Regions from separate parts of the Microbispora sp. H10885 genome, predicted to be linked through region 2. Evidence: riboswitches for the same ligand, from Rfam matches in the RefSeq annotation. Region 2 holds a riboswitch; each other region holds the start of a gene.
The links. Region 2 has a riboswitch for cobalamin ahead of cobN (cobaltochelatase subunit CobN). Riboswitches for the same ligand answer to the same signal wherever they lie in the genome.
Positions count from the first base shown of each region.

Region 1: it holds a riboswitch for cobalamin, as region 2 does, so the genes downstream of both, HHX37_RS06245 (ribonucleoside-diphosphate reductase subunit alpha) here and cobN (cobaltochelatase subunit CobN) in region 2, are expected to answer to the same signal.
Region 3: it holds a riboswitch for cobalamin, as region 2 does, so the genes downstream of both, HHX37_RS21035 (ABC transporter substrate-binding protein) here and cobN (cobaltochelatase subunit CobN) in region 2, are expected to answer to the same signal.

Region 1 covers NZ_JABBWY010000002.1:268,437-270,694, reverse strand. Annotated here, with positions in the region: gene HHX37_RS06250 (Bug family tripartite tricarboxylate transporter substrate binding protein) at 1-854, shown strand, start outside; cobalamin riboswitch at 900-1,110, shown strand; gene HHX37_RS06245 (ribonucleoside-diphosphate reductase subunit alpha) at 1,242-2,258, shown strand, end outside.
Region 2 covers NZ_JABBWY010000011.1:106,478-108,735, reverse strand. Annotated here, with positions in the region: gene cobN (cobaltochelatase subunit CobN) at 1-1,129, opposite strand, end outside; cobalamin riboswitch at 1,183-1,305, opposite strand; gene cobG (precorrin-3B synthase) at 1,384-2,258, shown strand, end outside.
Region 3 covers NZ_JABBWY010000007.1:449,736-451,993, forward strand. Annotated here, with positions in the region: gene HHX37_RS21030 (acyltransferase family protein) at 1-874, opposite strand, end outside; cobalamin riboswitch at 1,212-1,336, shown strand; gene HHX37_RS21035 (ABC transporter substrate-binding protein) at 1,415-2,258, shown strand, end outside.

The sequences.
Region 1 (2,258 bases), on a different contig from region 2:
CGGAGTGCTGGGGGGACGGCGTCGCCCGGAGCCTGAAGTCCCTCATCGAGGCCCGCCGCTGGGCCGGCAGAGTGCTGGTCACGCGGGACGCCGGGGGCGGCGGCGCGTCGGCCGTCGGACGCTTCGCCGTCGGACGGCCGGACCGGCTGATGGTCGCCGACCCCCTCCTGCTGGCCGACTGCGCGCTCGGGCGCGCGCCCGATGAGGCGGGGCCGTTCGCCGCCCGGACCGTGCCGCTGGCCAGGCTGGCGGGGGAGTGGCAGGTGCTGGTGACCTCCCCCGATTCGGGTTACCGCACGTTCGAGCAGGTCGCGGCGGCCCTGCTGCGCACCCCCGAGCGGGTGAAGGTGGCGGGCGGGCCCGACCGCGGGCCCGGCCACCTGCTGCTCGGCCTGACCGCCCGGGGCCTCGGGGCCGATCCGCGGCTGGCGGCGTACGAGGCCTTCGACAGCCCCGCACGGGCCGTCGCGGCGGTGGCCGAGGGGACGACCGCGCTCGCCTTCGGCGGGCGCGGCGACGTCGCCGCCCACGTCAGGGCCGGACGGCTGCGCCCGCTCGCCGTCTCCGCTCCCGAGCGCCTGCCCGGCCTGGACGCGCCCACGCTGACCGAGTCGGGGGTGCGGGTGGCGTACGCGAACTGGACCGGCCTGCTCGCCCCCCTCGGGGTGGCGGCCCGCGAGCGCGACGCGCTGACCGGCCTGTGCCGGGCCGTCGCGGACTCGCCCGCCTGGCTCCGCCTGTGCGAGCGCAACGGCTGGACGCCGATGTGGCTCGCCGGCGAGGAGTTCCGGCAGTGGCTCACGGGCGAGGCGCGTCGTACGGCCCTGCTTCTCGATGATCTCGGAATCCGGTGACCAACACAACTTGTAGGGTCGCTTGCGAGATCGCCCACTAGATGTAGGATCCATCGCGTCGCTGGTTCACCTCGGTGAGGCAAGAGGGAACCCGGTGGGAATCCGGGGCTGCCCCGCAGCGGTGAGCGGGAACGACCGCCGTCACAGAGCACTGGTGCGTGAGCGCACCGGGAAGCGACGGCCAGTAGGTCCGGCGGGCGTGTGTCCCGCCGGTCGCCCGCGAGCCCGAAGACCTGCCCGCGACCGCGCGCGGAGTCACCGCGCGTGCCCGCGCCGTGCCCCGAGGGAGGGCCCGCCGCCCGCAGGCCGTGCCGTCGCACGCGTGCGCCGCGGCGTCCCCTCCCCTCCGGCCGGCCGGGTCAGGAGACGAGGAGGAGAGGGCGACCGATGACGATCACCGACCCGGTCTCCGCGCCCGCGCGCCCCGCCACGGGGCCGCGCGGCGCGGAGGAGACCGCGGACGTCTGGCGGGCCATCGAGGAGGCGGCGGCGGGGGTCGTCGCGGACCCGGACAACTCCCGGCGGGCGGCGCGGCTGCTCGCCCGGGTGATCGAGGAGGAGACGGCGGGCCAGGGGGTGCGCGCCTTCTCCGAGTCGGTCGCGGCCGCCCACACGGCCGGGCTGCTGGGCGACGCGGTCGCCGCGTTCGTGGCCGACGAGGCCGAAGCGCTGGACGCGCTGATCGACCCGGCGGCCGACGACCGGTTCGAGTACTTCGGGCTGCGTACGGTCTACGACCGCTACCTGCTGCGGCATCCGGTCACGCGGCGGGTGCTCGAACGCCCGCAGCACTTCCTGCTGCGCGTGGCCTGCGGCCTGTCGGCGAGCGTCGGCGAGGCGGCCGAGCTGTACCGGCTGATGTCCGCGCTCGCCTATCTGCCCAGCTCGCCGACGCTGTTCAACTCCGGGGCGCGCCGCCCGCAGCTGTCGTCGTGCTTCCTGCTCGACTCGCCGCGCGACGAACTGGAGAGCATCTACGAGCGGTACGGCCAGGTGGCGCGGCTGTCGAAGTACTCCGGCGGGATCGGCGTCGCCTGGACCCGGGTGCGCTCGCGCGGTTCGCTGATCCGGGGCACCAACGGCCTGTCCAACGGCATCGTCCCCTGGCTGCGCACGCTCGACGCGTCGGTGGCGGCGGTGAACCAGGGAGGCAGGCGCAAGGGAGCCGCCTGCGTCTACCTGGAGACCTGGCACGCCGACATCGAGGAGTTCCTGGAGCTTCGCGACAACACGGGCGAGGAGTCGCGCCGCACCCACAACCTCAACCTGGCCAACTGGGTGCCCGACGAGTTCATGCGCCGGGTCGAGGCGGACGGCGTGTGGTCGCTGTTCGACCCCAAGGAGACCCCCGAGCTGACCGACCTGTGGGGCGAGGCGTTCGACGCCCGGTATCGCGAACTGGAG
Region 2 (2,258 bases):
AGCCCTCCTCGGCCAGCCGGGCCAGCAGCCTGACCGTGCTGGCCGGGGTGTCCAGGCCGACGGCGTTGCCGACCCGGGAGTTCTTCGTCGGGTACGCCGACAGCATCACGACGAGCCTCTTGTCCGCCGGGGGCACGTGGCGCAGCAGCCCGTGGCGTACGGCGATGCCCGCGACCCGCGCCGCGCGTTCGGGGTCGGCGACGTAGACGGTCAGGCCGTCGTCGTCGATCTCCTTGAACGAGAACGGCACCGTGATGATCCGCCCGTCGAACTCGGGGATCGCGACCTGCGAGGCGGCGTCCAGCGGGGACAGCCCGTCGTCGTTGTCCTCCCACTCGGCGCGGCTCGTCGTCAGGCAGAGGCCCTGCAGGATCGGCACGTCGAGTGCGGCGAGCGCGCCGACGTCCCAGGCCGCGTCGTCGCCGCCGGCCGACGCCGTCGCGGGCCGTGCCCCGCCCGCCGCGAGCACGGTCACCACCAGGGCGTCCGCGCCGCCCAGCACGTCGAGCAGATCCGGCTCCGCGGTGCGCAGCGAGGAGCAGAAGACCGGCAGCGCCCGGCCGCCCGCGTCCTCGATCGCGTCGCAGAGGGCGGCGACGAAGCCCGTGTTGCCCGCCATGTGGTGCGCCCGGTAGTAGAGCACCCCGATCACCGGCCCGTCGCCGGGGCGGCCCTCGCGTTCGAGGACCCCCCAGCTCGGTGTGGGCGCCGGGCCCGCGAAGCCGCGCCCGGTCAGCAGGACCGTGTCCGACAGGAACGCGTGCAGCTCGGCCAGGTTGGCGGGCCCTCCGTACGCGAGGTAGGCGTGGGCCTCGGCGCAGACGCCGCCGCTCACCGTGGACAGCTCCATGAGTTCGGCGTCCGGGGCCTGCTCGCCGCCGAGGACGACCACCGGGCACGGCCCCGCGAGGAGCGCGTCCAGCCCGTCCTCCCAGGCACGCCGGCCGCCGAGCAGCCGGACGACCACGAGGCCGGCGCCCTCGACCAGCGCGGGCAGGTCGTCCACGGTCAGCCGCGCCGGGTTGCCCAGCCGGTACGCGGCCCCACTCGCGCGGGCGCTCAACAGGTCGGTGTCCGACGTGGACAACAGGACGACGACGGGCTGCGCGGCGGACGCGTCTGTGCGCACGGCAAGGTCCTCCCTCGGGGTCCTCGCCCCGGGTCGTGGCGGCGCGACGGCAGGAGTCTCCTGGCTCCCGGATCGACGCTCACCCCGGCCTTCCCGTCTTCCGACAGTGGCCGTGTGGTGGGGTTCGCTCCCCGGTCACAGTGGCGGGACCGCGCCGGATTCACACCGGCTTCCTCCGCTTGCCATCGCTCACCGCAGACCCTACGTGACGGAGGTCGTGTCAGAAAACTGGCGTTAGCATCCTGTTCGTGGTCATGGGTGGCTTTTCTGGGCGCGCCGCCCAGGACGCGTGTCCCGGCGCGCTCCAGGTGCACGCGGCGGCGGACGGGGCGCTGGCCCGCGTCCGCGTGCCCGGCGGCGGGCTGGCCGCCGGCGCCCTGCGCGAACTGGCCGCCTGCGCCCGCGAGCTGGGCGCCGGGGTCGTCGAACTGACGTCACGGGCCAACGTGCAGGTGCGCGGGCTGGCCGACCCACCGGCGTTCGCCGCGCGGATGGCCGCCGCCGGACTGCTGCCGTCCGCGACCCACGAGCGCGTGCGCAACATCGTCGCCTCGCCGCTCAGCGGCCGTTCGGCGACGGCCCTCCTGGACGTGCGGCCCCTGGTGGCGGACCTCGACGCGGCCCTGTGCGGCCGCGCCGCCCTGGCTCAGCTGCCCGGCCGGTTCCTGTTCGCGCTCGACGACGGAACGGGTGACGTCCTCGGGCTCGGGGCGGACGTGACCCTCGCCGCGCACCCCGTCTCCCAGCCCGGCGGCGGCCTGACCCTGCTGCTCGCGGGGGAGCCGGTCGGGTCGGTGACCGCCGACGACGCCGTCTCCGTCGCGCTCGCCGCGGCCGAGGAGTTCCAGGAGGTGCGCGGGGACGCCTGGCGGGTGGCCGAACTCCCCGGCGGACCCGCGACGATCGCCGCCCGCCTCCCCGGCCGGCTCCCCCGTCGGCTCGCTGTCCTGCCCCCCGTGCCGGTGACGCCCGCCACTCCGCGCAGGGGCGGCCCGTCCGCGCAGGTGGACGGCCGGGTGGCGCTCGACGTGATCGTCCCCCTCGGCAGGCTGACCGCCGGCCAGGCCGGCCTGCTCGCCGATCTGGCCGCCGGTGAGGTGCGGCTGACGCCGTGGCGTACGGTCGTGCT
Region 3 (2,258 bases), on a different contig from region 2:
TGCTGGCCGGGTACGGCCCGGCCGCCACGAGTGCCGCCACCATCGCGAACCCGGCCACCGCGAGCGCCGCCGCGCGGCGTCCCCGCAGCCACTCCAGGCCGCCGTCGGCGTACCGGAACCCGACCTGGTGGACGGCCAGCCACACGAACGCGACGTTGAGATAGCCGGCGGCCTCCAGCCCCGAGAAGCGGACCACGTCCGTCAGCACCGCGCCGCCCGCCAGCACGGGCAGCGCGACCCCGGCCCGTACGCGGAGCAGGCAGGGGGTGGCCACCACCGCGAGCAGGTAGACGGCGAGGAACCAGAGCAACTGGCCGACGGTCCGCGCGGCCACCTCGACCGGCTGCGGGGGCACGCCGAGCGCCGTCAGGAGGTGGGGGAGCGGCAGCCAGACGGCCGCGAGCGGCGCCACCGGCCAGGCCAGGCGGCGCACCCGCCGCGCCGTCCACTCCCGCGCCGTCCACTCCCGCGCCGTCCACTCCCGCGCCGTCCACTCCCGCGCCGTCCACTCCCAGGCCGTCCGCTTCTCCGCGCTCGGCCGCCGCGTCGACCGCTCCCGGGCCGCCCGGCCCGTCTCGCCCGTGTCCGGCAGGCCGGCGCGGCGCGCCGCGGACCGGAAGCTGATCGCGTTGGCCGCGCCCCCGGCGAAGAAGACCAGCGGCATCACCTGGGAGATCCAGGTGACGAACGGAGCCGCCGCCAGGGCGTTGCCCGTGGTCAGCCGTCCTCCGGCGTACGACAGGACCGGCATCGCCCAGTGCTGGACGACCACGAGGACCATCCCGAAGACGCGCAGGATGTCGATGAAGCGGTCCCGGGGCCCGGGGGCGGCCGGGGCCCGCGCGGGGGCGGGGGGAAGCATGGTCAGGGACACGGGGGAGCCGCCTTCGGTGTGTCGATCGTCGGTTGCCGGACGCCGGTCGTCCGTCACGGGCCCGGCCGGAGCGGGGACCGGCCGCGACCGCGCGCTCCGGCGCCGGCTCGCGGACTGAGGAGGAGCGGGGGAGACAGTCCGTCAGGAGCTTCTGCCGGGAACCGCCCGGCCGTTCCAGGGTCCCGCCCGGCCGCCGTCCGGCGCAGCGACGGAGCCACTACTCCCGATCATGGGCGAGCCCCCACCATCGGGGTGGGGCCTGCCCTACCACCCCGGCGTACGGGCAGGCGGGCGGACCTCGGCGGCCGGGGGAGGATGACGGCGCCGCGAGGCGGGTTGGTACCGTTGCGTCCGACGCGCGCAGCGCAGCGAAGTCCGGTGCGAACCCGGCGCTGTCCCGCAACTGTGGTTCCCCGCCCCCGGGGACGAGCCAGGTCGCCTGCGTTGTGCGCCGACGCCGTCAACCCTCGTGGAAAAGGGTGATCCGTCCAATCCCGCGGGTCTCTCGATTTCCCGGCTTTCCCCCCTTGGAGGACCCTCGTGAGGCCCCTGCGTACGGCCGTCGCGGGTGTGGTGCTGGGCATGCTCGGACTGGCCGGCTGCGGCCAGAGCGACGGCTCCGCCACTTCCGCGTCCCCCGCCGCCTCGAACCCCGCCGCTTCCAGCTCCGCCGCCTCGGGCGGCGCCTTCCCCGTCACGATCCAGGCGGGCAACGGCGCGGTGACCATCGCCAAGCGGCCCGAGCACATCGTGTCGCTGTCCCCGACGGCCACCGAGATCCTGTTCGCGATCGGCGCGGGCGCCCAGGTGGGCGCGGTGGACGACCAGTCGAACTACCCGCCCGAGGCGCCGAAGACGTCGCTGTCGGGCTTCAAGCCCAACGTCGAGGCGATCGCCGCCGCCAAGCCCGATCTCGTCGTGCTCGCCAACGACCTGGAGGGCGTGGTCGCCGGGCTGGGGAAGGTCGGCGTCCCGGTGCTGCTGGAGCCCGCCGCGACCAAGCTGGAGGACACCTACGACCAGATCCGGGACCTCGGCGCGGCCACCGGCAACGTGGACAAGGCCGAGGAGGTGGCCGGCGGCGTCAAGCAGAAGATCGACGCGCTCGTCGCGGCGGCGCCCAAGGGCAAGGGCCTGACCTACTACCACGAACTGGACACCACGCCGTACGCGGCCACGTCGAGCACGTTCATCGGGCAGGTCTACAGCCTGTTCGGGCTGAAGAACATCGCCGACGAGGCCCCCGACGCGGCGGGCGGCTACCCCAAGCTGTCGGCGGAGTTCGTGGCCAAGGCCGACCCCGACCTGATCTTCCTCGGCGACACCAAGTGCTGTGGTCAGAACGCCGCCGCGCTGGCCAAGCGGCCGGGCTGGTCCGGCCTGG